DNA from 3 places in the Burkholderia sp. BCC1999 genome. Region 3 is predicted to be linked to each of the others. Evidence: riboswitches for the same ligand, from Rfam matches in the RefSeq annotation. Region 3 holds a riboswitch; each other region holds the start of a gene.
What was found. Region 3 has a riboswitch for cobalamin ahead of cobA (uroporphyrinogen-III C-methyltransferase). Riboswitches for the same ligand answer to the same signal wherever they lie in the genome.
Positions count from the first base shown of each region.

Region 1: linked by a shared signal. The riboswitch ahead of U5809_RS07220 (FecCD family ABC transporter permease) and the one ahead of cobA (uroporphyrinogen-III C-methyltransferase) in region 3 are both predicted to bind cobalamin.
Region 2: linked by a shared signal. The riboswitch ahead of U5809_RS30625 (CbtB domain-containing protein) and the one ahead of cobA (uroporphyrinogen-III C-methyltransferase) in region 3 are both predicted to bind cobalamin.

Region 1 is NZ_CAJPHP010000004.1:154,165-164,826, reverse strand. Features, by position in the region: gene cobU (bifunctional adenosylcobinamide kinase/adenosylcobinamide-phosphate guanylyltransferase) at 1-489, shown strand, start outside; gene cbiB (adenosylcobinamide-phosphate synthase CbiB) at 483-1,427, shown strand; gene cobD (threonine-phosphate decarboxylase CobD) at 1,420-2,439, shown strand; gene U5809_RS07245 (cobalamin-binding protein) at 2,436-3,353, shown strand; gene cobC (alpha-ribazole phosphatase) at 3,460-4,044, opposite strand; gene U5809_RS07235 (adenosylcobinamide-GDP ribazoletransferase) at 4,029-4,805, opposite strand; gene cobT (nicotinate-nucleotide--dimethylbenzimidazole phosphoribosyltransferase) at 4,795-5,850, opposite strand; gene U5809_RS07225 (ABC transporter ATP-binding protein) at 5,912-6,724, opposite strand; gene U5809_RS07220 (FecCD family ABC transporter permease) at 6,721-7,836, opposite strand; cobalamin riboswitch at 7,878-8,130, opposite strand; gene U5809_RS07215 (ATPase) at 8,285-8,635, shown strand; gene U5809_RS07210 (cell division protein ZapA) at 8,632-8,946, shown strand; RNA gene ssrS (6S RNA) at 9,028-9,209, shown strand; gene U5809_RS07200 (EVE domain-containing protein) at 9,281-9,742, shown strand; gene U5809_RS07195 (SIMPL domain-containing protein) at 9,924-10,662, shown strand, end outside.
Region 2 is NZ_CAJPHP010000028.1:92,294-102,955, reverse strand. Features, by position in the region: gene U5809_RS30640 (2OG-Fe(II) oxygenase) at 1-580, opposite strand, end outside; gene U5809_RS30635 (inorganic phosphate transporter) at 867-2,459, opposite strand; gene U5809_RS30630 (histidine phosphatase family protein) at 2,628-3,215, opposite strand; cobalamin riboswitch at 3,262-3,405, shown strand; gene U5809_RS30625 (CbtB domain-containing protein) at 3,438-3,647, shown strand; gene U5809_RS30620 (CbtA family protein) at 3,661-4,383, shown strand; gene U5809_RS30615 (LysR family transcriptional regulator) at 4,411-5,319, opposite strand; gene metE (5-methyltetrahydropteroyltriglutamate--homocysteine S-methyltransferase) at 5,448-7,742, shown strand; gene U5809_RS30605 (MFS transporter) at 7,914-9,239, opposite strand; gene speB (agmatinase) at 9,294-10,250, opposite strand; gene U5809_RS30595 (LysR family transcriptional regulator) at 10,384-10,662, shown strand, end outside.
Region 3 is NZ_CAJPHP010000012.1:21,895-32,556, reverse strand. Features, by position in the region: gene U5809_RS18720 (cobyrinate a,c-diamide synthase) at 1-641, opposite strand, end outside; gene cobO (cob(I)yrinic acid a,c-diamide adenosyltransferase) at 644-1,246, opposite strand; gene U5809_RS18710 (cobalamin biosynthesis protein) at 1,283-1,660, opposite strand; gene cobA (uroporphyrinogen-III C-methyltransferase) at 1,657-2,466, opposite strand; cobalamin riboswitch at 2,576-2,811, opposite strand; cobalamin riboswitch at 2,925-3,190, shown strand; gene cobW (cobalamin biosynthesis protein CobW) at 3,519-4,607, shown strand; gene cobN (cobaltochelatase subunit CobN) at 4,614-8,423, shown strand; gene U5809_RS18690 (ATP-binding protein) at 8,420-9,496, shown strand; gene U5809_RS18685 (vWA domain-containing protein) at 9,637-10,173, shown strand; gene U5809_RS18680 (YaiI/YqxD family protein) at 10,235-10,662, shown strand, end outside.

The DNA.
Region 1 (10,662 bases), on a different contig from region 3:
CGGCTCGCCGCCGACAGCGGCCGCACCGTCACCTACATCGCGACCGCGACCGCCGCCGATGCCGAATTCGCGCAGCGCATCGCGCATCATCGCGCGCGGCGGCCGGCCCACTGGGGCTTCGCCGACGCACCCGTCGACCTCGCCGGCACGCTCGCGCGGCTCGACGATCCGCACGCGTGCCTGCTCGTCGACTGCCTGACGCTGTGGCTCACGAACCTGCTGTGCCCGGCCGACGGCGAACCGCTCGACGATGCGCAGTACGCGGCCCAGGTCGACCGTCTCGAGCACGCATTGCGCGGCGCGCGCGCGAAGGTGATCGTCGTCAGCAACGAGATCGGGCTCGGCGTCGTGCCGCTCGGGTCGGTCACGCGCCGCTACGTCGACGAACTCGGGCGCCTGAACCAGCGCGTCGCCGCGCTCGCGACGCGCGTGACGCTGCTCGTCGCGGGGCTGCCGCTCGACCTCAAGGCGGGAGCATCGTCATGCTGATGCTGTCGCTGCCTGTTGTCGCGATGCTCGCGGTCGCGGCCGCGATCGTCGACCGCGCACTCGGCGAGCCGGCCGGCTGGCATCCGCTCGTCGCGTTCGGCCGCCTCGCCGCACGCATCGAAGGCGCACTGAACACCGGCCGGCGCGGCCGCATGATCGGCGTCGCCGCGTGGATCGCGGCCGTCGTGCCGCCGGTGGCCGTCGCGGCATGGCTTGTCACCGTGCTGCCGTGGCCGCTCGCGGCCGCGCTGCACGTCGCGCTGCTGTGGTTCGCGCTCGGCGCGAAGAGCCTCGCCGACCATGTCGCGCCGATCGCCGCCGCGCTGCTGCGGCACGACCTCGCGGCCGCCCGCACGCTGACCGCGCGCATCGTGTCGCGCGATACGAGCGACGCCGACGAAGGCGCGCTGTCGCGCGCGGCCGTCGAATCGGCGCTCGAAAACGGCAACGACGCGATCTTCGGCGCGCTGTTCTGGTTCGTCGTCGCAGGTGGTCCCGGCGCGCTGCTGTTCCGGCTCGCGAATACGCTCGACGCGATGTGGGGCTACCGCACGCCGCGCTTCCTGACCTTCGGCTGGGCCGCCGCGCGTCTGGACGATGCGCTGAACTGGCTGCCCGCGCGCCTCACGGCCGCGAGCTACGCACTGCTCGGCGATACGGCTACCGCATGGCGCTGCTGGCGCACACAGGCGCGTCACTGGGACAGCCCGAACGCAGGCCCAGTGATGGCAGCGGGCGCCGGCAGCCTGAACGTGCAGCTCGGCGGCCCGGCCGTCTATCACGGCGAGATCGAGGATCGCCCCGCGCTGGGTACCGGCGCGTCTGCAACCGCCCTCCACATCGTCGCCGCGCTGTCGCTCGTCACGCGCACGCTTGCCCTGTGGCTCGCGCTGCTGGTCGCGAGCGGCGCACTCGCCATGGCCACCCATCATGTCTGATACACGCATCGTGCATGGCGGCAACCTGCATGAAGCCGCCCGCCGCCACGGCATCCCGTACGACGCGTGGCTCGACTTGTCGACCGGCATCAATCCGGTCGGCTATCCGGTGCCGCCCGTCCCGGCCGACGCGTGGCGCCGGCTGCCCGACGACGGCGACGGCCTCGCGGCCTGCGCCGCGCAGTACTACCACGCACCCGATCCCGCCCACGTGTTGCCGGTTGCCGGCAGCCAGGCCGCGATCCGCGCATTGCCCGCGTTGCTGCCGGCCGGCGACGCCGGAGTCGCGACGCTCGCATACGGCGAATATGCGCCCGCATTCGTGCGTCACGGCCATCGTGTCGTACCGCTCGACATCGGCGCCGATACGCTGCCCGCGACAATGCGTCACGCCATCGTCGGGAATCCGAACAATCCGACCGCCGAATTCGTGCCGACCGAGCGCCTGCTCGGCTGGCGTGCGCAACTGGCGGCACGCGGCGGCACGCTGATCGTCGACGAGGCATTCGCCGATACCGGCGCATCACAGTCGCTCGCGCCGCAGGTCGATCGCCCGGGGCTCGTCGTGCTGCGCTCGGTCGGCAAGTTCTACGGGCTCGCCGGCATCCGCGCGGGCTTCGTGCTCGCGTGCCCCGAACGCATCGTCGCGTTGCGCGACATGCTCGGCGCGTGGACGGTCGGCGGTCCCGCGCGGCACGCGGTGACCTTCGCGTTTGCCGATCGCGCGTGGCAGGCCGCCGCCCGCGAACGGCTCGCGGCCGACGGCGAACGACTGGCCGAATTACTGCGTACGCATGGCTTCGCGGTTCGTGCAACACCGCTCTTCAGCTGGACCGACGACCCGCGCGCCGCGGCCTTGCATGCAGCACTCGCGGCACACGGAATCTGGACGCGGCACTTCCCGGCGCCGTCGAGCGTACGCGTCGGCCTGCCAGGCAGCGAAGCCGAATGGCAGCGCCTCGGCGACGCGCTTGCGCGCTGCGTGCCGCTGCTTCGACAGGCATCCGCATGAGTCCGCGCCTGTTTCGCCGGCTGGCGCCGGTCGCGATGCTGGCCGCGCTGGCGCACGCTCCGCTCGTCCACGCCGAGGTGTCGACGCGCGACGACGCCGGCAACACCGTCACGCTGCCCGCACCGGCGCAACGCGTGATCAGCCTCGCACCGCACGCGACCGAACTCGTCTACGCGGCCGGCGGCGGTGCGAAGCTCGTCGGCACCGTCACGTACAGCGACTATCCGCCCGCCGCGCAAGCGGTGCCGCGTATCGGCGACAACAAGGCGCTCGACCTCGAGCGGATCGCCGCGTTGAAGCCCGACCTGATCGTCGTCTGGCGGCACGGCAACGCCGAGCGCCAGACCGACGCGCTGCGTGCGCTGCACATCCCGCTGTTCTTCAGCGAACCGAAGCATCTCGACGACGTGTCGTCGTCACTGCGCCGGCTCGGCACGCTGCTCGGCACTCAACCGGCGGCCGATGCGGCTGCGGCCGCCTATACGCGCGACATCGCGGCACTGCGCACACGCTACGCGGCGCGCGCGCCCGTCACGATGTTCTTCCACGTCTGGGATCGGCCGCTGACGACGCTCAACGGCACACACCTGATCAACGAAGTGATCGAGCTATGCGGCGGGCGCAACGTGTTCGCGTCGCTCAAGCCGCTCGCACCGACCGTCACCGACGAGGCCGTGCTCGCGGCGAATCCGGAAGCGATCGTGACGACCAGCGCCGGTGCGACGCGTTCGAACGAACCGCTGCCGAGCCTGGCACGCTGGCGCGCGTGGCCCGCGCTGACGGCCGTGACACGCAACAACCTGTTCGCGATCGACGGCGACCTGCTGACGCGGCCTTCGCCTCGGATCGCACAGGGTGCGGCCGCGCTGTGCGAGGACCTCGATGCCGCGCGTGCGCGGCGGCCGGCGCGCTGAATTCCTGCAACATGCCGGCACATCGCGCACCTGCGCCCGATGTGACCGCTATCCGAGGAACGGATTGGCCGCGCGCTGCGTCGTTCACACGCAGACGCCGGCGCGCCTATTCGTCCCAGTGCATGACTTTCCACGCTCGCGTGTCGCGGTCCGCGCGCAACCAGACGACTCCGCCCGTCGGCACCGGCCGCGACAGCATCGTCTCGAGCGGTACACGCAATACATGGGACGCGAACGCACGAATAACGCCGGCATGCGTAACGATCCATTGCGGCCCGTCAAACTGCGCAACCGCATCGGTCTGCCGCGCAACCCGCTCGACGAACCGCGCAACGCTTTCGCCGCCATGCGAGCACGCATGCATCAGGTCGGCCGCCCACGCATCGAGCGCCGCGCGGTCGATGTCGTCCCAGCGCTGCATTTCCCACGCGCCGAAGTCCATTTCCTGCCAGCCGACATCGCACCGCAACGGCACATCGAACGCCTGCGCGAGCCGATCGGCAACCGATAAGCAACGCGTCAACGGGCTCGTCCAGACCTGCGCGGGCAACGGCGCGCCGAGAGCCGACAGATGCGCACGCACGGCCTGCGCGCCGGCATCGGCCGGCGCGGCGAGCGGCACGTCGCTGCGCCCGTAGCAGATGCCCGGTTCGACACCGACGGCCGGATGACGGATCAGGACGACGTCCATCCGAGCACCACGAGATAGATCGCCAGTTCGCACAATTGCTGCGCGAAGCCGAGACAGTCGCCCGTATAACCGCCGATCCGCTTCACGAAATAACGGGCTGCCCACGCGCGCACGAGCACGAGCGCCACGCACACCGCGACGCCCATGCGCCAGTCGGGCCAGAACAGCCACGGCAATCCGAATACGGCCGCGACGCACGCCGCGCGCGTGCCCATCCGCTGCGCGACCGGCTTCGCCTTGCCTTCCGGTCGCACGTAGTCGAGCGTCATCAGCAGGCTCACGGCCGCCGCACGGCTCGCCGCATGCGCGGCGATCATCGTCCATGCGGCACGCAGCGGCAGCATCGACGCAAGCGCCTGCCATTTCAGGCCGAGCGTGATCACGAGCGCGACCGCGCCGAACGTGCCGATCCGCGAGTCGTGCATGATGCGCAGCACGTCGTCACGCGTAAAGCCGCCGCCGAACGCATCGCAACTGTCGGCGAGGCCGTCCTCGTGGAAGGCGCCGGTCGCAAGCAGCGTCGCAGCGATCGACAGCCCGACCGCGATCGACGGGGGCAGCACGCGCAGCGCGACGAGATAGACGAGCGCGCCCCACGCGCCGACGCACGCGCCGACGAGCGGAAAATAGCGCGCGGCCTGGTCGAGATCGCCGGCCGCATAGCCGATCGAACGCGGCACCGGCACGCGCGTGAAATAGCCGAGCGCGACGAAGAAGTAACGCAGTTCGGCCCGCACGCCGCGCGCGCGCTCAGGCGTCACGATTGTCGACGCCTGCGGATTCGAAGCTCGCCATCTCGCTGAGGAACGCCGCAGCCGCGCGCACGAGCGGCAGCGCAAGCGCCGCACCCGTGCCTTCGCCGAGCCGCAGGTCGAGTGCGAGCAGCGGCTTCGCGCCGAAATGCTCGAGCATGCGCCGGTGCCCGGCCTCGTGCGACGTATGCGAGAACACGCAGTAGTCGCGCACGCCGGGCGCGATGCGCTCGGCGACGAGCAGCGCGGCCGTCGCGATGAAGCCGTCGACGAGGATCGTCATCCGCTCGCTCGCGGCCGCGAGGTACGCGCCCGTCATCATCGCGATCTCGAAGCCGCCGAACGTCGCGAGCACGTCGAGCGGCGCGATCGCGTGCGAATGCTTGACGAGCGCGCGGCCGAGCACCGCGCGCTTGTGCGCGAGGCCCTGGTCGTCGAGGCCCGTGCCACGCCCGACGCACGCGTCGATCGGCACGTCGAGCAGACGGCTCATCAGGCACGCGGCCGACGACGTGTTCGCAATCCCCATCTCGCCGAAACCGATCACGTTCGTGCCGAGCGATGCATGGAGGCGCACGCGCGCCGCACCGGCGGACAGCGCCGTCATCGCCTCGTCACGCGACATCGCCGGCTCCGCCGCGAAGTTGCGCGTGCCGCGCGCGACCGGCAGCGACACCAGCCGGTCGGACAGCGGCAACGGCGACGCGACGCCCGCATCGACGATCTCCAGCGTGCTCTGCGCGACGCCCGAGAACGCGTTGATCGCCGCACCGCCGGCCAGGAAGTTCGCGACCATCTGCGCGGTCACCGCCTGCGGATAAGGACTGACACCCTCGGCCGCGATCCCGTGATCGCCGGCGAACACGATCGTCACCGGGCGCTGCACGACCGGCCGTTCGGTGCGCTGGATCAGGCCGATCTGCAGCGCGAGCGCCTCGAGCTGGCCGAGGCTGCCGGGCGGCTTGGTCTTGTGGTCGATCACATGCTGCAGGCGTATGCGCAGCGCGTCGTCGAGCGGCGCGATCGCGGGCGGGAAGTGGGTCGGAGTCGTCATCGGGAAGCCGTGTCGTGGGCGCGGCACACGCCGCGCATCGGAAGAATCGGAAAAGGAAAGTTCATTGTCGCGCAGGCCACGCCGGCAACAGCGCATCGCGGCCGTTCTCGCGGATCAGCACGAGCGGATAGCCGAATGCGTCGCTCGCGCGTTCGGGCGTCAGCACGTCGTGCACGGGGCCGGCCCACGCGCGACCGCACCCGTCGAGCAGCAGCGCATGCGTCGCGAAACGCCGCGCGAGGTTCAGGTCGTGGCACGAGAACAGCACCGTGCGCGGGCCCGCATCGAGCCATGCGGTCAGCGCGCTCAGGCAGTCGATCTGGTGATGCAGGTCGAGATGCGCGAGCGGTTCATCGAGCAGCATCAACGGCGCATCCTGGCACAGCGTCGCGGCCAGCGCGACCCGCTGCCGCTCGCCGCCCGACAGCGACAACACGTCGCGCGACGCGAGCGCGGTCAGGTCGAACGTCGCAAGTGCATCGTGCGCGGCCGCGCGATCGCCGTCGCGCTCCCAGCCCCAGCCACCGAGATACGGAAAGCGGTTGAGCAGCACCGTGTCGAATACGGTCGCGCTGAACGCGTCGTGCAGTTGCTGCGGCATCAGCGCGCGGCGCTGCGCGAGTGGTTCCGGGCGCCACGCGGCAAGCGGCCGGCCGTCGATCTCGACTTGTCCGCCGGCCGGCGGCTGCAGCCCCGCGAGCGTCGCGAGCAGCGTCGTCTTGCCCGCGCCGTTCGGCCCCGCTACGCACCAGATCTCGCCGGGGCGGAAGGCCTGCGTGAACCCGTCGAGCAATGTGCGCGCGCCGGCCTTCAGCGTCAGGTCGACGGCCGCGTAGCGCAGGTCGCTGCCAGCGTGCAGTGCGGCATCCGTCATCGCATCGGTCTCCTCAACAACATCCACAGGAACACCGGCACGCCGATCAACGCGGTCATCACGCCGACCGGCAACTGTGCGGGCGCGATCGCGGTGCGCGCGAGCAGGTCGGCCGCCATCACGCCGCCGCCGCCCGCGAGCATCGCGGCCGGCAGCAGCATTCGCTGGTCGTTGCCGAACGCGAGCCGCAGCGCATGCGGCACAACGAGGCCGACGAAGCCGATCGTGCCGGCCGTCGTCACCGCAGCCGCGGCGGCCAGCGACGCGACGAGATAGATCCGCACGCGCAGGCGCGCGACGGGCACGCCGAGCGCGAGCGCGGTCGCGTCGCCACGCAGCAGCACGTTCAGTTGCGGCGCGACCGGCAGCGCGACGCAGGCGGCCAGCAGCAGCGCGCCCCATGCGAACCACGGCGTCGTCACGCCGTTCAGGTCGCCCGTGAGCCAGAAGATGATGCCGCGCAGCCTCGCATCGGGTGCGAGCGACAGCAACAGCGTGACGAGTGCGCCCCACCCTGCCGCGATCACGACACCCGTGAGCAGCAGGCGCGGCGACGCGTCGCGCGAATCGCCGCGCCACAGCTCGCGGCGCGCGAGGCCGAGCACGAGCGCGACCGAGACGAGCGAGCCGGCAAATGCGGATGCGTCGACGAGCCACCACGCGCCGCCCGCGATCATCGCGACGAGCGCGAAGCCGGCCGCGCCGCCGGACACGCCGAGCACGTAGGGTTCCGCGAGCGGATTGCGCAGCAGCACCTGCAGCAGTGCTCCGGCCAGCGCGAGCAGCGCGCCGCACGCGAAGCCCGCGAGTGCACGCGGCAGACGCAGCGTGCGGACGATATCGGCAAACAGCGCATCGCCGCCATGCGGCACGAGCGATGCAAGTGCCTGCCACGGCGACATCGGCACGCTGCCGATCGACAGCGATGCGACGAACAGCAACGCGACCATGGCGGCCAGCGCGGCCCAGATTGCGGCAGCGCGCGCGGCGCTCATGCCGTGCACGGCCGCGCGCATGACGCGCGGCGCATCCGCTTGAGGTTGCCGGCCGGACGTGACAAGGACGCCGCGCGGACGATTGGGGTCAGCATCGAAGAACATTCCGTGAAGCATTGCGCGCCCCGCCTCCCCGCAGGCCGCGCGTCACGAAGCCCGTGCGGGCTTCCCGTCTCGGCCGGTATCCGGGCTGGCGGCGGTCCGGCTCGCCTTCCCGCGCGTTTCAAGCGCAGTGGCCCGCGCCCGCGTGCGACACCTGCACGCAAAACGCGCCCGAGCCGGCCTGCGTCGGGAGACGCGGCCGCTTACCGTTGCGGGGGCAGCGCAGGTTGGCACGCTCTCGAAGCGCACGCCCTGCTTCCCGTTTAACCGCGCGTGCCACGCGCGAGCACCGAGGCGGCGCCAGTTTAGGAGCCGGTCGCGCGAGCGTCAAGGAAGCGTCAGGACACGTACGGGAAGCACCGATTCACGGCAAGAAGCAGGGGTGTTACGACTGGAAACGATACAGATGTCGGATTGCGCGTTATTCCGCGCTAAAATGCTGGGTCTTTAGAGGACGCAGCAAATGCTCAACGAACTCGAAACCTTATCTCAAAATATTGGCCGTCTGATTTCGCTGAACAAGCGCTATCACGCGGAACGGCTCGCGCTCGAGGAGCAGGTCGCGCAATTGCGCGCGGAAGCGGACACGGTCCGCGCGGAACTCGCGGAACTTCGCGACGAACGCAATGCACTCGCGGCCGAGCGTGACACGCTGTCGGCAAAGATCGACGACGCCCAGGTGAAACTGAACGCGATTCTCGAAAAGCTGCCGCGCTCGAAAAGCGCGGAGCAAGCCGACAACCAGCTCGACCTGCTGGATGCGCAGGCGCGTACGGATGGCGATGACGCGGCCAGCCACGGAGAACATGCATGAGCACCAAGCAGATCGAAGTCTCGATTCTCGGCCAGCCCTATCGGTTGGCCTGTTCGGCCGAGACCGAAGCGGCGCTGCTCGAGGCAGTCGCGCGTGTCGACGCCGAAATGTCGAAAATCCGCTCGAACAGCTCGGTACGCGGCACCGATCGCATTGCGGTGATGGCGGCGCTGTCGCTCGCATCGGAATTGCTGCGGCTGCAAACGAGCGTGCGGCACGGTGAAGCATTTCCGGCGGAGGAAATCCGTCGTACAATGCACCAGATGAACGAACAGCTCGGCGCGGTGCTCGCACAGCACGAGACGCAGTAACGTTTTAATCGATACGTCGATTCCCCTTGATCTCGGCGGTCAACGGTGGTCAAATTGGCGCATCGAATCACAGTTCAGTCAGCTTCCCTGCCTGGTTCGCCAAGGTCATATATTCCTTGAACCAATGCCATGTGCACGGTTGCGGAAATTTGTAGCACGGGCGCGCGCGTCACTCTGTCTGATGTACCCGAAGTGCTGCTAACTGCGACCAATTCTGAACCCCAGGTTCAGGATGCCGGCCTAGCGGCCAAGGCGGGGACCTATCCAACGGCATCGGGCACGTCCCGGTGCCGTTTTCTTTTGTAGCAGCCTCTTTCTGCGTCGATCACGATCCATGCAATACTGGCTGATGAAGTCCGAACCGGACGAAGCGAGCATCGACGATCTCGCCAACGCACCGCAGCGCTCGCTGCCGTGGACCGGCGTGCGCAACTATCAGGCGCGCAATTTCATGCGCGACACGATGAAGATCGGCGACGGCGTGCTGTTCTATCACTCGAGCTGCCCCGAGCCGGGCATCGCGGGCCTCGCCGAAGTATCGTCGACGCCCTACCCCGATCCCACGCAGTTCGATCCGGCAAGCCCCTATTACGACCCGAAATCGACGCAGGAAGCGCCGCGCTGGCTGCTCGTCGACGTGCGCTACGTGAAAAAGTCGCCGCTCGTGCCGCTCGCCGCACTGCGCGAACACGACGAACTCGCCGACATGCGCGTGCTGGCTCGCGGCAACCGATTGTCGATCACACCCGTGACGCGCACCGAATGGCGCTTCATCACCGAAAAGCTGATGAAGTAGGCCTGCGCCAAAGGTCAAATCTGGTCAGCACACGCGGCCGACACGGAACTCGCGGGTCTTTTGCGCAGCCTAAGCAACCGCTGTCGGCCGATCAGGCCGGCCGTGGTTTATTTCGTCGCGCGGTACGCCCGCGTCGTGCACGCGTGATCCGCGTGCGCGCCCTCGCACAAGGAGTCCAACAATGACCAAGAAATCCGCACTCGCGCTGTCGCTCGCCCTCGCCGCCGCCGTTCCCGTCGCGCTGACGCTCGCGTCGCCGGCCGCGCACGCGCAGACCGCAAACCCGCATTTCCCCGAGCCGGCGGGCGTGCTGTCGCTGTCGTCGCAGGCCAGCGCCGACGTGCCGCAGGACATCATCCACATCACGCTGTTCTACGAGCAGCAGGCCAAGGATCCGGGCAGCCTCACGGCGCAGTTGAACCAGCGCGCCGACGCAGCGCTGTCGCAGGCGAAGAGCGTGTCGGGCGTCACGGCGCACACGGGTGCGTTCTCCGTGTATCCGAGCACCGATCGCGACGGCAAGATCTCCGCGTGGCGCGGCCGTACCGAGGTGGCGCTCGAATCGCGCGATTTCGCCGCGGCGTCGAAGCTCGCGGGCCAGCTGTCGAACCTGATGCAGGTCGCGAACGTCGAGTTCTCGCTGTCGCCTGAGGCGCAGCGCACGGCCGAGCAGAAGCTCACGACCGAGGCGATCAAGTCGTTCCGCGCACGCGCGGACGAAGCCGCGAAGGCATTCGGCTACAGCAGCTACACGATTCGCGACGTGAACGTCGGCAGCGGCCGCAACGTGCAGCCGTACCCGCGCATGATGGCGATGGCCGCGGCACCGATGGACAGCGCGAAGATGAGCGCGCCGATCGCGGTCGAAGGCGGCAAGGCCACCGTGTCGGTCACCGTCAACGGCTCGGTGCAGATGAAGT
Region 2 (10,662 bases), on a different contig from region 3:
CCGCCCGTGATTGCATGCGTGGCCGCTGTTCCGTCAACACGAATTCCCCGCCCGTGAAATCGCGGCCCGGCGCCGACAGCAGGATCGCAACCTGCAGCGGAAACACGTGCTCGCCATAGAGATCCTGATGGAGGCAGTTGTAGTCGTCGGGACCGTATTGCAGGATCAGCGGCGTCGGTCGCGTTTGCCCCGCCGCATGGCAGCGATCGAGGAGTGTCGTGTGGTCTTTCGGATAGCGGACGTCGATTCCGAGCGCCTGGTTCCAGCGATTCGCGATTGGGGCGAGATGCGGGTAGATCGTCGTGCGCAGCTCGGCAATGTCCGCGGGCAGCGGGTACGCGAAATATTTGTATTCGCCGCGGCCGAATCCGTGCCGCGCCATCACGACGCGTGAACGATAAAGCGCATCCCGCGGATAGAGCGACGCGAGCGTATCGCATTCGTTCGTCGAAATCAGGCCCGGCACGCGCGCGCATCCATGGCGATCGAGTTCGGCGCCGACAGTCGGCCAGTCGATGGCGTCGATGCGTTGTGCGATGTCCAGCGATTCGACGGCAGGTTGCAGATCGGCGATGTTCACGGGCATCCCTCGGTTCGTCAGCGATGTGGCGCCGATCCGTGCGTAATGCTCGAAAGCATTGCGAGCACGATTGGCGCCACGAAGAAAATTGATGAACCCAGTCTAGCGACGTTCGTGTGCAGGTGCGCTCCAGATCTTGCGCTTCAATTCGGAAGCGAGAGGGGGCACGGGGCGCGCACGGACGCATCGAAGGCTGCGACGTATCAGTGCGGAGAGGCGGAGAGGCGAGCAGCGAATCTTCCACGACAAGCGGCCGGCGCATACCGGCCACCCGTCGCAACGCGCATCAAGCCATTGACCGGAACAACCAGTAGAGCCCGCCGGCAAGCACGATCGACGCCGGCAGCGTCAGCACCCACGCGAGCACGAGGCTGCGCACCGTGCCCCATTGCAGCCCCGACCCGTTCGCCGCCATCGTGCCCGCGACACCCGACGACAGCACGTGCGTCGTCGACACCGGCAGCCCGTACACGTCGGCGGCGCCGATCGTCAGCATCGCGACGAGTTCGGCCGATGCGCCCTGTCCATACGTCAGATGCTGCTTGCCGATTTTCTCGCCGACGGTCACGACGATCCGTTTCCAGCCGACCATCGTACCGAGGCCCAGCGCGATCGCGACGGCAACCTTCACCCACGTCGGAATGAATTTGGTCGCGTGGTCGAGCTGCTTGCGATAGTTGTCGATCGCGAGCTTGTCGTCGGCGGCGAACGCGGGCTGGCCCGACTTCTCGATCAGGCGGATTGCTTCGGACACCAGATACATCGTGTTGCGCACGTTGTCGACGTCACGCTGCGGCACGGCTGCCATCGAGCCCGACGCGCCGACCGCGGTCGCGAGCGACGTCGACAGCTGCTGCACGGCCGGCAGCACGGCGGGCGTCAGTTCACGACGCTGCACGTAGTGTTCGACGTCGGCGCGCGGGTTCGCGGACGGCGCGACGCCGTTCGTATACTTCCCGAATGTCGCGGCGGCCTGGGTCGCGACCGCCACGAACGTCTGCGATTCGGCCGGCGTGACGGCCTTGTTCAGTGCATACGCAGTCGGTACCGTGCCGATCAGGATCAGCATGATGAGGCCCATCCCTTTCTGCCCGTCGTTCGACCCGTGCGCGAACGACACGCCCGTGCAGGTCAGGATCAGCAGGCAGCGAATCCAGAACGGCGGCGGCTGATCCTTCGGCGGCTCCTTGTACAGCTCCGGGATCCGCACGAGCGTCTTCAGCACGAGCAGCAGCAGCGCTGCGCACAGAAAGCCGACGATCGGCGAGAACAGCAGCGACTTGCCGACACCGAGCGCCTGGCCCCAGTCGACGCCGCTCGTACCCGACGGCCCGTGCATCAGCTGGTTCATCAGCCCGACGCCGATGATCGACCCGATCAGCGTATGCGAACTCGACGACGGCAACCCGAAATACCAGGTCGCGAGGTTCCACACGATTGCGGCGATCAGCAGTGCGAACACCATCGCGAAACCCGCGCCGCTGCCGACCTGCAGGATCAGCTCGACCGGCAACAACTGCAGGATCCCGAATGCGACGGCGCCGCTCGAGACCATCACGCCCAGGAAGTTCCACATGCCGGACCAGATCACCGCGACGTTGGGCGTCAGCGAGTGCGTGTAGATCACGGTGGCGACCGCGTTCGCGGTGTCATGGAAGCCGTTGACGAATTCGAAGCCGAGCGCGATCAGCAGCGCGGCGCCGAGCAGCAGGTACGGGAACAGCTTCCCTTCGCGGACCGGCGACAGATCGTCGATCAGGTGCGTGGCGATATAGATCGCACCGAGCGCGAGCACCAGCAGGAAGACGGCATAGCCGACCTGTCTGGTGCGTTCGACGGAGCCCGAGTTGTTCGGTGCGGACGAAGCAGGTTGATTCATGACGGCATCTCGTAAGGGAACCGCGTCCGATCCTATCTGCGGCCAGCAGTCAGTTTGATGACAGTCGGGATCACGAACGGTGTGTCTTACAGCGATGTAAGGTGTGCTTGCGGCGAGACGCGTCGGCTCGTATCGCGATTCACATCGTGACCGCGACGCGGAAGGGGCTCACGCGTGAGTGTCGCGCCGATCGTCGTCCCCGCTCAACGTCCAGCCATGTGGCGACGCAACGAACGTCGTGCAGGACAGCGGCGGGACGTCGATGCGGGTTGCTGCCTTCGAATCCATCCGCAGCACGTGTGCGACGGCCGCGCGGACGATTGGCGCATGTGTGACTGCGACGATGTCGCGGTCGTGCTGCAGCGCGTTCAACCATGTGCCGACGCGGCGCATGGTTGCTTCGAACGATTCACCGCTGTGCGGCGACGCCGACGGATTTCCGATCCACGCACCCAGTTCGTCCGGCAAGTCGCGAGCGAGGTCGTGCAAGCGCTGGCCTCGCCAGTTGCCGTAATCGATGTCGCGCAGCGCGTCGTCGATGTCGACATCAAGGCCGAGCGCATCGGCGGTCTGCCGCGCGCAGCAAGCAGGGCTGCATAGCACGAGCACGCCGGCGGTACCCGCCCACCGGTCGCGTAGCGCTGCGGCTTCGGCGAGCCCGTGTGTATCGAGCGGATCGTCGTCGGGAAACGTGCCGGTACGCATCGCCCGGGTCGATGCGTGTGCGATCAGGCGTAGCGAGGCATGCAGGGTCATGTCGGTTTTCGGGGGGGCCGGAGCGGGACGCGATCGCCTTTGCGCGATCACTTCAATACACGAACGTTCGCGCGTACAATTCGCCCGATACGAAACGCGGAAGCCGGTGCAATTCCGGCGCGGTCGCGCCACTGTAACCGGGGAATCCATGATCCCGGAAGCCAGACCTGCCTTCGTACCCATCCAACATTTGTCGGGGCGCGATTCCCCTGAGGTGCATCCATGAGCGAAGCAGTGCTGAAGCCGGCAGTCGTGCCGGCACCCATCCCCGTCCGTGAACTGTTGCCGTGGGCCGTATTCGTCGGCCTGATCCTGTTGCTCGCCCTCTATTTCGTCGGCGCGGAACAAGGCGCGACGTCGCTCGTGCCGGGCATGTACGTCCACGAATTCGTCCACGACGGCCGCCATCTGCTCGGCTTTCCCTGCCACTGACGCGGAGGTCATGATGGTCGGAAAGCTGCTCATGCGCGGGATGCTCGCAGGCATCGCCGCAGGCCTCCTCACGTTCGGTTTCGCCAGAGTCGTCGGTGAACCGCAAGTCGATCAGGCGATCTCCTTCGAAGAAAAAGCCGACGCCGCCAAAGGCGACGCACCGGAGCCCGAGCTGGTCAGCCGCCACACGCAGGCCGGCCTCGGGCTGCTGACGGGCGTCGTGACCTACGGCGCGGCATTCGGCGGGCTGTTCTCGCTGGTCTTCGCGTTTGCCTACGGGCGGGGCAGCCGCCTTCCGGCCCGTCCGCTGGCCGCGTGGCTCGCGCTGGCGGCGTTCGTCGCGCTCGTGATCGTGCCGAACCTCAAGTACCCGGCCAATCCGCCGTCGGTCGGCGATCCCGACACGATCGGCTATCGCACGGGCCTGTTTTTCCTGATGATCGCGATCTCGGTCGCGACGATGGTGTTCTCGGTCAGCGTGCGCCGCCATTTGCTGGCGAAGCTCGGCCAGTGGAACGCGTCGATCGTCGCCGGGCTCGTGTTTGTCGCGATCATCGCGGCCGTGCAGATCGGGCTGCCGTCGGTCAGCGAGCTGCCGGCCGATTTCCCGGCCGCCGTGCTGTGGAAGTTCCGCGTCGCGGCGATCGGCATGCAGGTGATCATGTGGACGACGATCGGCCTGCTGTTCGGCGCGTGGGTCGAGCGCAGCGAACGCGTCGGCGTGCGCGCCGCGTAACGCACAGCGCAACGGAGCGGAGCGCGCCTAGCGCAGGATGCGCGGCGCGCTCCACGTCGATTCGCGCGCGAGCGCGACGAACGCGGCCAGATAGTCGATCGATGCCTCCGCTTCGCGAATGCCGAGGAAGATCTGCTTCGAGATCCCCTTCTTGCCGAGCTTGACCGGCACGACCGGCATCCGGTCCGCGTACTCGTCGGCCAGCCATCTCGGCAGCGCGGCCACGCCGCGTTCGCTCGCCACCATCTGCAGCATGATGTCGGTGGTCTCGATCGATTTGTGCCGCCTCGGCACGATGCCGGCCGGCGTCAGGAACTGGTTGTAGATGTCGAGCCGGTCGGTCTCGACCGGGTACGTGATGAGGATCTCGTCGGTCAGTTGCTCGGGCGTCACGTAGTCGGCGTTCGCGAACCGGTGCGAGTCGGCGACCACCAGCACCTGCTCGTAGTCGAACACGGGATCGAAGCGCAGGCCCGGCTTGTTCAGCGGATCGGGCGTCACGAGTACATCGATGTCATGGCCGAACAGCGCGCCGATACCGCCGAACTGGAAGCGCTGCTTCACGTCCACGTCGACGTCGGGCCAGCGCGACAGGTACGGCGACACGACCTTCAGCAGCCACTGGTAGCACGGGTGGCACTCCATCCCGATGCGCAGCGTGCCGCGCTCGCCCTTCGCGTACTGCTTCATCCGCTCCTCGGCAAGCTCGAACTGCGGCAGCAGCCGGTTCGCCAGTTTCAGCAGATATTGCCCGCCCTGCGTGAGCCGCAGGCCGCGGCCTTCGCGGTCCCAGATCGGTGTGCCGAGCTGCTGCTCGATTTTCCGGACGGTATGGCTGAGCGCCGATTGCGTGAGGTGCAGCGCATTGGCGGCTGCGGTCAGCGAGCCCTGGCGCTCGACTTCACGAATGACGACGAGATGGAATCGTTCCAGCATGGATTTCGCTCGCGCAACAGATGCATGAATAACTTTAATGGATGAATGAAATAATGCCATTTTATTTCATGGTTTGAAATCCCTATGATGGCTGCCGGATCTTCAATTTTTCTCTGGACGGCAGCTTCATGGTTACGACACACAACCTCGGTTTTCCGCGCATCGGCGCGAAGCGCGAACTCAAGTTCGGTCTCGAACGCTACTGGAAGGGCGAGTCGTCGCGTGACGAACTGAAGGCGCTCGGCGCCGAGCTGCGCCGGCGCCACTGGCACGACCAGCGCGACCTGGACCTGGCGCCGATCGGCGATTTCGCGTTCTACGACCAGGTGCTCGACATGAGCTTCACGCTCGGCAACCTGCCGAAGCGCGTGCTGGATTTCCATGGCGACGCGCTCGACAACTATTTCCGCGTCGCGCGCGGCCGTTCGGCGCAGTCGGCGGAAGAACACGCGGCATGCTGCGGCGGTGTCGCGGCCGGTGAAATGACGAAGTGGTTCGACACGAACTACCACTACATCGTGCCGGAGTTTCACGCGGACACGAACTTCTCGCTCGATCCGTCGCGCCTGCTGCAGCAACTCGCCGAGGCGAATGCGCAGGGCGTGAACGCGAAGCCGGTGATTCTCGGCCCCGTCACGTACCTGTGGCTCGGCAAGGCGAAGGACGATTCCGATCGCGTCGCGCTGCTGCCCAAGCTGCTGCCCGTGTACGGCGCGCTGCTCGACACGCTGACCGCGCAGGGTGTCGAATGGGTGCAGATCGACGAACCGATCCTCGTGACGGAGCTCGATGCCGAATGGCGTCAGGCATTCCGCACCGCGTATGCGGCGCTGGAAACGCGTCGCATCAAGCTGCTGCTCGCCACGTACTTCGGCCAGCTTCAGGACAACCTGACGCTCACGGCTTCGCTGCCGGTCGACGGCCTGCATGTCGATGCGATCAACGCACGCGACGAAATCGACGCACTGGTGCGTGAACTGCCGTCCGAGCGCGTGCTGTCGGTGGGCGCGATCAACGGCCGCAACATCTGGAAGACGGATCTGAACGCGACGCTCGACTGGCTCGAACCGCTCGCGAAGCAACTGGGTGATCGTTTGTGGCTCGCGCCGTCGTGCTCGCTGCTGCACGTGCCGGTCGATCTCGCGAGCGAGGAGAAGCTCGATCTGGAAATCCGCTCGTGGCTCGCGTTCGCTCTGCAGAAGCTCGACGAGCTGAAGGTGCTCGCGACCGCGCTGAACGTAGGCCGCGACAAGGTGGCCGAGGCGCTCGCTGCGAACGCTGCCGCGATCGACTCGCGACGTCGCTCGCCGCGCGTGAACAACCCGGCGGTGAAGGCCGCGATCGCGCGCATCGATGCGCAGCTCGGCAATCGCGTGAGCCCCTATGCGCAGCGTGCGTCGAAGCAGTCGGCGCGACTGAAGCTGCCGGCTTTCCCGACGACGACGATCGGCTCGTTCCCGCAGACCGCCGAAATCCGCCAGGCGCGCAGCCAGTTCAAGGCCGGCGCGCTGGACGAGGCCGGCTACCGCACGGCGATGCAGGCTGAAATCGAGCGCAGCGTGCGCGAGCAGGAATCGCTCGAACTCGACGTGCTCGTGCACGGCGAAGCCGAGCGCAACGACATGGTCGAATACTTCGGCGAGCAGCTCGACGGCTACGCATTCAGCCAGTTCGGCTGGGTGCAGTCGTACGGTTCGCGTTGCGTGAAGCCGCCGATCCTGTTCGGCGACATCAGCCGCCCGAAGGCGATGACGGTCGAATGGATCACCTACGCGCAGTCGCTGACGAACAAGCCGATGAAGGGCATGCTGACCGGCCCCGTGACGATCCTGAACTGGTCGTTCGTGCGCGACGACCAGCCGCGCTCGGTGTCGTGCTACCAGCTCGCGCTGGCGATCCGCGAGGAGGTACTCGATCTCGAGAAGGCCGGTGTGCGCGTGATCCAGATCGACGAGGCCGCGCTGCGCGAAGGGCTGCCGCTGCGCCGCGCGCAATGGGGCGCGTACCTGAAGTGGGCGGTCGAATCGTTCCGCATCACCGCGAACGGCGTGCAGGACGACACGCAGATCCATACGCACATGTGCTATTCGGAGTTCAACGACATCATCGCGTCGATCGCCGACATGGACGCGGACGTGATCACGATCGAGACGTCGCGCTCGGACATGGAGCTGCTCGACGCGTTCGACAGCTTCAGGTATCCGAACGAGATCGGGCCGGGCGTGTACGACATCCATTCGCCGAACATCCCGACGCAGGATCACATCGTCGGCCTGATGAGGAAGGCGGCGGAACGGATTCCGGCGGAGCGCCTGTGGGTGAACCCGGACTGCGGCCTGAAGACGCGCCAGTGGGCGGAGGTGATCCCGGCGCTGACGAACATGGTTGCTGCGGCGAAGACGCTGCGCAATCAGGTGCATTGACGCGGGCAACGCGGGCCGGTCGTATTGCGCGCGCCGCGGCTCGCGCAACGCGATGCCTGCCTTGGCGCTCGGACTTCCGTACGGGCAAATGAAAAAGGGCAGCGCGGTGCGCTGCCCTTGCTTGCGATGACCGGGCAGGCGGGTGAAGCTGCCTGCGCCGGTGCACGGGTGTTACACGGTGCGCGCGCCGCGCGGCAGCGCGTCGTCCTGCTTGCGGGGCGCACCGGCATCGTCGATGCTGACGCGGCGCGAGATCAGCCACACGCACAGCGACGACACTAGGGCGGCACTCGTGTACTGGATCGCGAGCGGCCACCATTGCGGCGCGGTATTCTGCGCGATGATGGTCGCCACCAGCGGCGTGAGGCCGCCGGCGAGCGCACCGCACACCTGGTACGCGATCGAGATCGCCGTATAGCGGATGCGCGCGACGAAGATGCCGCTGACGAAGCCCGCGACGACCGAGTAGTAGCCCGATTCCGCGAGCGTGGCGAGGCCGACGCCGACCGTGATCGACAGCGGCGTGCCCATGTGCACGAGCGGCAGCATCAGGAACGGGACGATCGCGGCCCATGCGCCGGTGATCAGCAGCACGCGCGTGGTGCCGAAGCGTTGCGCGAGGAACGCGGCCGCGAGCTGCACGACGAACTGCAGCACCGCGACGATCGTCATGCAATGCAGCACCATCGACCGGTCGAGCGACAGGAATTGCGTCGCATAGCTGATCATGAAGATGTTGCTGAAATACACGCCGGCGATGCCGTACACGTTCGCACCGATCGCGAGCAGCAGCAGCGGCCAGTACTTGAGCGCTTCACGCAACGGCTTTTGCGCGATGTTGCCGCTCTTCTTGACTTCCTCGAACTCGGGCGACTCGGACACGCTCGCGCGGATCACGAAGCCGACGATCAGCAGTACGGAACTGGCGAGGAACGGCACGCGCCAGCCCCAGCTCATCATGTCGTCCTTCGACAGCGTGCTGATCGCACCGAACGCGAGCATCGACAGGATCAGGCCGCTTGCGCTGCCGAGCTGCGCGAACGACGCGAAGAACGTGCGCTTGCCTTCGGGCGCATGCTCGCCGGCGAGCAGCACCGCGCCGCCCCATTCGCCGCCGACCGCGATGCCTTGCAGCACGCGCATCAGCACCAGCAGGATCGGTGCGATCACGCCGGCTTGCGCATGAGTCGGCAGCAGGCCGATCGCGACGGTCGACACGGCCATCAGCATCAGCGTCGCGAGCAGCGAGCGCTTGCGGCCGAAGCGGTCGCCGAGATAGCCGAACATCACGCCGCCGAGCGGCCGCGCGAAGAAGCCGACCGCGAACGAGCCGAACGACGCGAGCAGGCTGATGAAGCGGTTTTCGCCGGGAAAGAACAGCGGCCCGAACACGATGGCGGCGGCGGTCGCGTAGCTATAGAAGTCGTACCACTCGATCGTGGTGCCGACGAACGAAGCGAGCGCCGCCCGCTTCGGTTGCTTGACGGAAGTCCCCATCTTTATGTGTGCTCCTCTGGAATCCTTTGATTTGGAATAGTGGTGGCGCCGGGATCAGTCGCGGTACGCGACGCCCGGCAGCACGCACAGCAGCTCGTACGCGAGGTTCGCGCCGAGCAGCGCGGTGGTGCCGAACGGGTCGTACGGCGGCGCGACTTCGACGAGATCGCAGCCGACGATGTTCAACCCCTTCGCGCCGCGGATGATCTCGAGCGCCTGCGGCACCGTGAGGCCCGCGATTTCCGGCGTGCCGGTGCCCGGTGCGTAGGCCGGGTCGATGCCGTCGATGTCGAAGCTGATGTAGACGGGCGTATCGCCGACGCGTGCGCGCACTTCTTCCATCAGCGGTGCAAGCGACTTGTTCCAGCATTCCTCGGCCTGGACGACGCGGAAGCCCTGCTCGCGGCACCAGTCGAAATCCTCGGCCGCGTAGCCGGTGCCGCGCAGGCCGATCTGCGTGACCTTGTCGCCGTGCAGCAGGCCTTCCTCGACCGCGCGGCGGAACGGCGTGCCGTGCGCGATCTTTTCACCCATCATCGTGTCGTTCACGTCGGCGTGTGCATCGACGTGGATCAATGCAACCTTGCCGTGCTTGCGGTGGATCGCGCGCAGGATCGGCAGCGCGATCGTATGGTCGCCGCCGAGCGTGATCGGCTTGCAATCGTGTTCGAGGATCGCGTCGTACGCGGCTTCGATGCGCGCGATCGAATCGTGCAGGTTGTACGGGTTGATCGCGACATCGCCGATATCGGCGATCTGCAGCGAATCGAAGGGCGCTGCGCGCGTGGCCATGTTGTACGGACGCAGCAGCACGGATTCGGTGCGGATCTGGCGCGGGCCGAATCGTGCGCCGGTGCGGTTGGACGTGCCGAGATCGAACGGCACGCCGACGAAACAGGCGTCGAGGCCTTCGGCGCTCGCCACGTGCGGCAGGCGCATCATGGTGGCGATGCCGCCGCAGCGCGGCATTTCATTGCCGCCGAGCGGCTGGAAATGGGTGTGGTCGTTCATGGGCTGTCTCTTCCGATGTGGGGTTGCCGTATCATGCGACGCGGCTTGGCGCACAGTTTTACGCGCTCCGCCGGGAAAGAAGAATGCGAAGATATCGACGTAAACATCGATTTTCATCGATGTATGGAAGGGGATGAACGTGCTGGGGAATCTGTCGACCCTCGATCTGCGGCTGATCCGCGTGTTTCTCGCGGTCACGGACGCGGGCGGTGTATCGGCCGCGCAGGCCGTGCTGAACGTCGGGCAGTCGACGATCAGTGCGCAACTGTCGTCGCTCGAGACGCGGCTCGGCTACCGGCTCTGCGAGCGCGGCCGCAGCGGCTTCCGGCTCACGCCGAAGGGCGAACGGTTCCACGCGATGAGCCGCAAGCTGCTCGCGGCGCTCGACGAATTCGGGATGGCCGCGCGGCAC
Region 3 (10,662 bases):
TCGGCGAGCGCCGTCTGCGCGAGCACGTCGGCCGCGCGATCGAGGCGTGCGTCGAGATCGCCGATGTCGGCCGGCTGGTGCAGGCCGAGGTGCCGCTCCGGCAGCGCGATGCCCGCATCGGCCGGTACGTGCCCGAGCCAGCGGAGGTCGCCGGGCAGCGCCTGTTGCAATAATTCCGCATGCCGCGCCGAGCCGACGCGATTCGCCAGCACGCCGTGAAACGGCAACCCCGGCCGGAACCGCGCGAGCCCGAACGCGATCGCCGCGAACGTCTGCGCCATCGCCTTCGCCGAGATCACCGCGACGACCGGCACGCCGAACGCGGCCGCGAGATCCGCGCTGCTCGGCGTGCCGTCGAACAGCCCCATCGCGCCTTCGATCAGGATCAGGTCGGCATCGCGCGCGGCATCGGCGAGCAACGCGCGGCACCCGGCTTCGCCGACCATCCCGAGGTCGAGCGCATGCACGGGCGCGCCGCTCGCGCGTTCGAGCAGCATCGGATCGAGAAAATCGGGCCCGGTCTTGAACACGCGCACACGGCGGCCGAGCCGGCGGTGCAGCCGCGCGAGGCCGGCCGTCACCGACGTCTTGCCCTGGCCCGACGCGGGCGCGCTGACGAACAGCGCGGGGCAGGCGAGCATGCTCAGAACTCCACGCCGCGCTGCGCCTTCACGCCTTGCTCCTTGTACGGATGCTTGACGAGCCGCATTTCGGTGACGAGGTCGGCCGCATCGATCAGCGCATCGGGCGCGTGTCGCCCGGTCACGACGACGTGCACCGAGTCGGGGCGCGCGACGAGCGTCGCAAGCACTTCGTCGAGCGGCAGGTATTCGTACTTCAGCACCGTGTTCAGCTCGTCGAGGATCACCATCCGGTAGTCGCCGCTCTCGATCATCCGGCGCGCCTCGTCCCAGCCCTTGCGCGCGGTCGCGATGTCGGCGTCGCGGTTCTGCGTGTTCCACGTATAGCCGTCGCCCATCGTCACGAAATCGCATTCCGCAACCGCGCCGAGGAAGTCGCGCTCGGACGTGTGCAGCGCGCCCTTGATGAACTGCACGACGCCAAGCCGCATGCCGTGCCCGAGCACGCGCACGGCCATGCCGAACGCAGCCGTGCTCTTGCCCTTGCCGTTGCCGGTATTGACGATCAGCAGGCCTTTTTCATGAGTGGCCGCAGCCTGTTTCTTCTCGTGGCCGGCGCGGCGGCGTTCGGTCATCCGCTGATGGGATTCGGCGTCGGTTTTCATCGGATTCGTCCTGTCGAAAGAAAGCGAACAAAGGGTTCAGAGCGGGCCGGCGAACGCGACCGTCACGCCGTCCCGGATGGATTTGGGGCCCAGCAACCGGCCGTTCGGCGCCGCGAGCTGCGCGCACGGTTCGGCCACACCGGCCACACCGAAGCGTGCAAGCGCGGCGTCCGACGGACCGCTCGCGGCCAGTTCGGGACGGCTCGCCAGCTGCGCCGCGTCGAACGCGACGAGCGGCCAGCCGCGTCGCGCGCACAGCGTGCGTAGCGCACGGGCACGCGCCTTGTCGGCGAGCGTCGCGACGAGCGCCGGTTCAATGGCCGGATAACACGCCAGCGCCGCGCGGATCGCGGCATCGAGTTGTGCGGCCGTGACGTCCGCGCGAAAGCCGATGCCGAGCGCGACGCGCATCATGCGCGGCCACCGAGCGCCGCGCGCACCGCCGGATCGTCGGCGAGCGCCGCGACGCGGCCGATCACGACGATCGCAGGCGAACCGAGTCCGGTCGCGCCGATGCGTTCGACGAGGCTGTCGAGCGTCGCGAGTACGTGCCGCTGTTCCGGGCGGGTCGCATTCTCGATCGCCGCGCACGGCGTATCGCCCGGCAGGCCACCGTCGCGCAGCGCTGCGGTAATCGCGTCGAGCCGACGAATGCCCATGTAGATCACGATCGTCATGCGCGTGGCCGCGAGCGCGCGCCAGTCGGGCTCGTCGGTGCCTGCGCCATGGCCGGTGACGAAGATCACGCCTTGCGCGTCACCGCGCTGCGTGACGGGAATGCCGAGCGCGGCCGGCGCGGCGATACCCGCGGTGATGCCGTTCACGACCTCGACCGGAAAACCCGCCGCACCGAGCGCGGCCAGTTCCTCGCCGCCGCGGCCGAACACGAACGGATCGCCGCCCTTGAGCCGCGCGACGCTCCGGCCCGCGCGCAGGTGCGCGAGCATCGCGGCGACGATCGCTTCTTGCGGCGTCGACGCATGGCCGCCGCGCTTGCCGACATGCTCGATTTGCGCGTCGGCGCGCGCATGGCGCAGCACGTCGGGGTTCACGAGATCGTCGACGAGCAGCACGTCGGCCATGCCGATCGCGCGCACGGCCCTGAGCGTCAGCAGGTCGGCGTCACCGGGGCCGGCGCCGATGAGCCAGGCGCGGCTCATCGGCGCCGGCACGGCACGCACCGTGTCGAAACAGTGGAAAGGAAAAGGCGGGCGGCACATCGGCGGCCGGCGGACAGGCAATGCATGACGGATCGGGCGAAGCCCGCGCGAACGCGGGCGGAATGCGCACCCCATCCGTCCCCCGCGGATCGGGCGTTCGGCGAGCATCGGGCTCGCCCCTTGCGTCGGCCGGTATCCGGGCTGGCCGCTTGCCAGGCCGCAGCCTTCCCGCCCGGTGAAGGGCAGTGGCATCGCGGGCGGCCTGGGCGCGTGCGCGGGGAGCGCGTCGCGCGGGCGGCGTACCGTTGCGGGGACAGCACAGGCCGGGCGGATGTCCGCCTCCTGTTTCCCGTTTAACTGCATGCGCGGAATGCGCATGCGAGCACCGAACGCGGCGCTACGATAGCACACGGTTCGCCCGCGCGAACCGGCCACCGACGGCCTTCGGCGCGGCGCACGGGCGATGCGCAACGCAGTCCGGCCGCCCATGGCGCCTTGACGCTCCCCGCACCGCCGCCTACACTCGCACGCGTTTTGGTGCTCGCGCGTGCCGCTCCGGCGCGCGCAGTTAAACGGGAAACAGGGAGCCTGCCTGCATCGCAGTCGAGCCAACCTGTGCTGCCCCCGCAACGGTAAGCGAACGTGTCGCGCGCAACGCGATGCAGCGCCGCTTCGCCGCCTGTCTCGTGCAGGCGGACGACCGCCACTGGATGCCGCGTGCATCCGGGAAGGCGAAGCGGCGTGTTCGCCAGCCCGGATACCGGCCTAAACGTTGGGGTTCAGCGCCGCGGGGAGGCGGCGCATCGTCCACGGCCGCAGCAGGCCCGACGCCCGGTGTTTCCCGCTGTCTGCGCCGATCGGCCCCCGCGCGAATGCGCCCGGGCCGGCGCGGCGAGCAGCAGGCGGCGCGGGCAGGGCCGGTGGCAGCCGTGTTGGCATTCACGATGTCGACCGTTCGCAAGGAAGCACCATGTCCGAATCGTTGTTCCGCCCGTCGTGCGGCTGTCCGCGCGGATCCCGCGGCGATCTTCCTGCGCTTCGCCCGCTGAATTGCCTTGCCGCCACCGACGCGACGATCCCGTCCTGATTCCCTCTTCGACACCGGACCTACCATGACCCTACGCAAGCTTCCCGTCACGATCGTCACGGGCTTTCTCGGCAGCGGCAAGACGACGCTGATGCGCCACATCCTGCAGCACGCCGAAGGCCGCCGCATCGCGGTGATCGTCAACGAATTCGGCGAACTCGGCATCGACGGCGAGATCCTCAAGGGCTGCGGCATCGGCTGCGAGGATGCCGAGGGCGCGCAGGGCGAAGCGTCGGGCCAGCTCTACGAACTCGCGAACGGCTGCCTGTGCTGCACCGTGCAGGAAGAGTTCTATCCGGTGATGGAGGCGCTCGTCGAGCGCCGTGCGGACATCGACCACGTGCTGATCGAGACGTCGGGCCTCGCGCTGCCGAAGCCGCTCGTGCAGGCGTTCAACTGGCCGACGATCCGCAACAGCTTCACGGTCGACGCGGTCGTGACCGTCGTCGACGGCCCGGCCGCCGCGAGCGGCCAGTTCGCGGAAAACCCGCAGGCCGTCGACGCGCAGCGCCGCGCCGATCCGAACCTCGACCATGAATCGCCGCTGCACGAACTGTTCGCCGATCAGCTGTCGTCCGCCGATCTCGTGATCGTCAACAAGGCCGATCTCGTCGGCAATGCGGAATTCGCGCAGATCGAAACCGCGATCCGCGACGAGATCCCGCCGCAGGTGAAGATCGTGCGCGCGACGCGCGGCGAGCTCGACCTCGCGATGCTGCTCGGTCTCGAATCGGCATCTGAAGAAACGATTCACCTGCGTCACGACCATCACGGCTCGGCCGACGACGGCGATCACGATCACCATCACGACGATTTCGACTCGGTGGTCGTGTCGGGCGATGCCGGCACGCGTGAGGCGACGATCGCCGCGCTGCAGCGGGTCGTCGAAGCGCACACGATCTACCGCGCGAAGGGTTTCGCCGCGCTGCCCGGCGCGCCGATGCGGCTCGTGATCCAGGGTGTCGGCCGCCGCTTCGACAGCTATTTCGACCGTCGCTGGCAGGACGGCGAAACGCGCGCGAGCCGCTTCGTGCTGATCGGTGAGGATCTCGACGCGGCCGCGCTGCAACGCGCGTTCGACGCTGCGTGCGCGGCCGAGCCGCAACAGGCGTAACACACGATGCATCTGCTGCGCACCACGCCGGGCGGCTTTGTCGACGATACGCAGGGTGTCGTCCGGATCGACCAGCAGCCGGCCGACATCGTGATCCTGAGTTCGGCCGACACGACGCTGTCGCTGCTCGCGAGCATCGTGCCGCAGTTGCCGGCCGGGTTCCCGAGCGTGCGGCTCGCAAACGTCACGTTCCTGCGCCAGCCGGCGTCGGTCGATTTCTACGTCGACGACGTGCTGCGCCACGCGAAGACGGTCGTGATCGATCATCTCGGCGGCGAGGCGTACTGGCCGTACGGGATCGAGCAGGCCGTGTCGCTCGCGTCGAAGCGCGGGCAGCAGCTCGCGATGTTCTCGGGCGACCTGCAAGAAGATCCGAACCTCGTCGCGAAGAGCACCGTCACGCCGGATCTGTGCCGGCTGTGGTGGCGCTACCTGCGTGAAGGCGGCGTGCACAACGCCGACGCGCTGCTGCGCAGCATCGCCTTCCATACGCTCGGGTTCGGCGACGAACCCGAGTTGCCGCGCCCGCTGCCGGCCGCCGCGCTGTATCACCCGGCGCGCGACCGCGCGAGCGTCGACGACTGGCGGCCGCGCTGGACGCCCGGTGCGCCCGTCGTCGCGATCCTGTTCTATCGCGCGCACTGGCAGGCCGCGAACACGACCGTGTTCGATGCGCTGGCCGATGCGCTCGTCGACGAAGGGCTGAATCCGCTGCCGATCGCGGTGACGTCGCTGAAGGATGCGGTGAGCCGCGAGGTCATCACGCAGCTCTGCGACACGCACGACGTCGCGCTCGTGCTGAACACGACCGCGTTCGCGGCCGGCGCAATCGACAGCCCCGAACACGACGTGCTCGCCGGCGACGCGCCGGTGCTGCAGGTGATCCTGTCCGGCGGCAATCGCGACGCGTGGGTGGCCGACAACCAGGGGCTGCATGCGCGCGACATCGCGATGCACATCGCATTGCCCGAGGTCGACGGCCGGATCGTCACGCGCGCAGTGAGCTTCAAGGGGCTCGCGTATCGCTGCCCGCACACCGAAGTCGATGTCGTGCGCTACCAGCCGGACGCCGAGCGGATCGCGTTCGTCGCTGCGCTTGCGCGCGGCTGGTGCCGGCTGCGCACGCTCGATAACGCCGACAAGCGCGTCGCGCTGATTCTCGCGAACTATCCGCAAAGCGAAGGGCGGATCGGCAACGGCGTCGGGCTCGACACACCGGCGTCCGCGCTGCGCGTGCTCGCGGCGCTGCGCGACGCGGGCTACGCGCTGGCCGACCTGCCGCCCGACGGCGACGCGCTGATCGCCCGGCTCACCGAAGGCGTGACCAACGACGCGGCCGTGCATGCGTTGCGGCCCGCGTTCCAGAGCTTTCCGCTGGCCGACTACGTTGCGCGTTTCGCGCGGCTGCCGGCGGCGGTGCGCGACGCGCTGAACGAACGCTGGGGGCCGCCCGAAGCCGACCCGACATTGCGGCAAGGGCGTTTCACGATCGCCGGCTGGCGCGCGGGCAACGTGTTCGTCGGCATCCAGCCGTCGCGCTCGCGCGGCGAGAACGACTATGCGAGCTACCACGACGCGGATCTCGTGCCGCCGCACGCGTATCTCGCGTTCTATTTCTGGCTGCGCGATGCGTATCGCATCGACGCCGTCATCCATCTCGGCAAGCACGGCAATCTCGAATGGCTGCCGGGCAAGAGCGTCGCGCTGTCCGACGCGTGCTGGCCCGACCTGACGCTCGGGCCGCTGCCGCACCTGTATCCGTTCATCGTCAACGATCCGGGCGAGGGCAGCCAGGCGAAGCGCCGCGCGCAGGCCGTGATCATCGATCACCTGATGCCGCCGCTCACGCGCGCGGAAAATTACGGCCCGCTGCAGGATCTCGAGCGGCAGGTCGACGAATACTACGAAGCGTTGATGGTCGATGCACGGCGCGCGAAGCTGCTGCGCAAGACGATCCTCGCAACGATCGCCGAACATCGTCTGCATGACGAACTGAGCGTGTCGCCGCCGCGCGATACGGGCGACGAGGATGCGCTGCTGACGCGCGTCGACGCATGGCTGTGCGAACTGAAGGAAGCGCAGATTCGCGACGGGCTGCACGTATTCGGCATGTCGCCGGCCGATCGCCAGCGTCGCGACACACTGCTCGCGCTCGCGCGCTTTCCGGTCGGCGACGGCAAGGGCGCTCGCGCGGGGCTGATCGGCGCGCTGGCGCGCGATCTCGCGCTCGGCGACGACTTCGATCCGCTCGCGGCCGACTGGGCCGCGCCGTGGGCCGGCCCGCGCCCGGCGGTCCTGCAGGCGCTCGACGCATCGCCGTGGCGCCATGCGGGCGATACGCGCGAGCGGCTCGAACGGCTTGCTCAGCAATGGCTGGACGGGCTGTGTGCGGCCGATGGCGGCAACCCTGGCGCCGACGCGATAGCGTCCGGCGAATGGCCGCACACGCTCGCGGTGATCGAGCGCGTCCGTGCGACGCTGCTGCCCGCGCTCGACGCGTGCGGCGGCGAGGAAATGCGCCAGCTTTTGCGCGGACTCGACGGCCGCTTCGTGCCGCCGGGGCCGAGCGGCTCGCCGTCGCGCGGCCGCCCCGACGTGCTGCCGACCGGCCGCAATTTCTACTCGGTAGACACGCGTGCGGTGCCGACGCAGGCCGCCTGGTCGCTCGGCCTGAAATCCGCGCAGCAACTGATCGAGCGGCATCTGCAGGATCACGGCGACTATCCACGCGCGATCGGCCTGTCCGTCTGGGGCACGGCGACGATGCGCACGGGCGGCGACGACATCGCGCAGGCATTCGCGCTGCTCGGTGTGCGACCGAAATGGGCGCACGGCAGTCATCGCGTGACCGACTTCGAGATCCTGCCGATCGAGATCTTCGACCGGCCGCGCATCGACGTGACGCTGCGCGTGTCGGGCTTCTTCCGCGATGCGTTCCCGAACCTGATGCATCTGTTCGACGCGGCCGTGCAGGCAGTCGCCGCGCTCGACGAGCCCGAGGAGCTGAACCCGATCCGCGCACGCATCGAGCGCGAACGCGCGAAATGGATCGCGCAGGGCGTGGCGCCGGACGAAGCGCGGCGCCGTGCCGGCTGGCGCGTGTTCGGTGCGCGTCCGGGCAGCTACGGCGCGGGGCTGCAGGACCTGATCGACCAGCGCCGCTGGCAGTCCGACGCCGATCTTGCCGATGCGTACCGCCAGTGGGGCGGCCATGCGTATGCGCAGAACAGCGCGGGCGACGCGGCGGCCGACGTGTTCGGCGAGCGGCTCGCGACGATCGACGTCGTCGTGCAGAACCAGGACAGCCGCGAGCACGACATCCTCGATTCGAACGACTACTACCAGTTCCAGGGCGGGATGACGGCGGCCGTGCGGCACCTGTCCGGGCAGCAGCCGAGCATCTACCACGGCGACCATGCGAACCCGGTCGCGCCGAAGATGCGCACGCTGCGCGAGGAAATCGCGCGCGTGATCCGCTCGCGCGTCGTCAACCCCAAATGGCTCGACGGCGTGAAGCGTCACGGTTACAAGGGCGCGGCCGAGATGGCCGCGACCGTCGACTACCTGTACGGCTACGACGCGACCGCGCGCGTGTTGTCCGACCACCAGTACGCGCTCGTCGCCGACGCGTACCTGTTTGACGACGCCACCCGTGCATTCCTCGAACGGCACAACCCGAAAGCGCTGCACGGCATCTGTGAACGCTTCGTCGAGGCGATGCAGCGAGGCCTGTGGCAGCAGCCGGGCGACTATCGCGAGCGGATCGAAGCGGTCTGGCTCGCGAGCGAACAACTCCAGGAAGGAGGACGGCGATGACCGATCCGACGACGCACCGCGCCCGCGCGGTCTTTCCGTTTGCGGCGCTGGTCGCACAGGATGCGCTGCAGCAGGCGCTGCTGCTCGCCGCGATCGACCCGTCGCTTGGAGGCGTGCTCGTAAGTGGCCCGCGCGGCACCGCGAAATCGACCGCGGCGCGTGGCCTCGCGGAGCTGTTGCCCGAGGGGCAATTCGTGACGCTGCCGCTGTCGGCGAGCGACGAACAGGTGACCGGCACGCTCGACCTCGCGCATGCACTGGCCGAAAACGGCGTGCGCTTCCGGCCGGGCCTGCTCGCCCGTGCGCACCTCGGCGTGTTGTACGTCGACGAAGTGAACCTGCTCGCCGACGGGCTCGTCGATACGCTGCTGGACGTCGCCGCGAGCGGCGTGAATATCGTCGAGCGCGATGGCGTGTCGCACGCGCACGACGCGCGCTTCGTGCTGGTCGGCACGATGAATCCCGAGGAAGGCGAGCTGCGCCCGCAACTGCTCGATCGCTTCGGGTTGATGGTCGAACTGGAGAATTGCTTCGACGCCGCGCACCGCGAGCGGATCGTGAAGGCGCGGCTGGCATTCGATCTCGATCCGGATACGTTCCGCGCACGTCACGCATCCGCGCAGCGCGCACTCGGCGACCGGATTCACGCGGCGCGCGCACGGCTGGCGACGCTCGATTTCGACGATGCGGTCCATGCGCGCGTCAGCGCGCTGTGCATCGATGCGGCCGTCGACGGGCTGCGTGCCGATCTCGTGATGCTGCGCGCCGCGCGCGCACTGGCGGCGCTGGAACAGGCCGACGCGGTGACGGTGTCGCATGTGGAGCGCGTGGCGCAGGCCGTGCTGCGGCACCGGCGCCATGCGGGTACGCCACCGTCGCACGGATCGTCGCAACCAACCGGTGAACGCGACGATCGTTTGCCGCCGGATGCGCGCCAGCGGCCCGACAACCGACAGGACGAGACACAAGGCGATGCATCTGCGTCACAGGGCGACTGGGGCTACTTGCCGCCCGAGCCGGCTGGCCTGCGCGAAGTCAAAGGCGTCGTGCCGCTGCCGCTAAAAAAACGCTGAGCCATCGAGCCGGCGCCGCCGCGAACGCCGTTCGCGGTCCTCGATGGCAGTCAGGCGCAGCCGCGCGCGTACCGGGCACGGCACGCGCGGGCACTGCCGTTGCGTGGCCGGCGACGCTCGCCGCGAAGCGCGGTGGGCCGCTGTGTCATGAGCATGTGCGCTTCCGGAAACGCGCGGGCACGCCGCATGCGCTGCATTGCTTCGTGCTCGACTGTTCGGCGTCGATGCTGTCGCACGACCGGCTCGCGCTCGCGAAGGGGCTGATCGTCGCGTATTTCGATCAGGCTGCACGCGAGCGTGTCGAAACCGCGCTGATCTGCTTCGGCGGACAAGGCGCCGCACGGCGGTTCGGCCCGGCCGTGCCGCGCTGGTGGAATGCGCGCTGGCTAGAACCAGTCGACGGCGGCGGCGGCACGCCGCTCGCGGACGGCATCGCGGCCGCCGCGCAGTTGCTCGCGCGCGATGCGCGGCGCGAGCCCGGCAAGCAGCGCTGGCTGTGGGTGCTGTCCGACGGGCGCACGCGCGAGACGCCGGCAAAGCCCGCGGCGGCCGATCACGTCGTGTTCGTCGACTTCGACGATGCGGCCGTGCGGATCGGGCAGGGCGCGCGGCTCGCCGCCGCATGGGGCGCGCAATGGATGACGGCCGACGCGCTTCGCACGGATCTCGCGGGCTGATGGCCGGCCAGCGGTGCGATATGATCGCCGCTTCTGCTTCTGCCCACTGGAAAAACCCGCCATGCAAGTACTGGTCGATGCCGACGCGTGTCCCGCCGTCATCAAGGACATGCTGTTTCGCGCCGCGCGTCGTGCCGAAATCTGCGTGACGCTGGTCGCGAACCAGTTCCTGCGCACGCCGCCGTCGCCGTTCATCAAGGCCGTGCAGGTGCCGGCCGGCTTCGACGTGGCCGATGCGCGCATCGTCGAACTGGTCGAGGCCGGCGATCTCGTGATCACGGCCGACATCCCGCTGGCTGCCGCCGTTCTCGACAAGGGCGCGCATGCGCTCGACCCGCGCGGCAACTGGTTCAGCCGCGAGAACATCGAGGAACGCCTGTCGACGCGCGCGATGATGGACCAGTTGCGCAGCGCGGGCATCGACACCGGTGGCCCGGCGCCGTTCAGCGCGCGTGACGGCAAGACGTTTGCCTCGCAGCTCGACCGGTT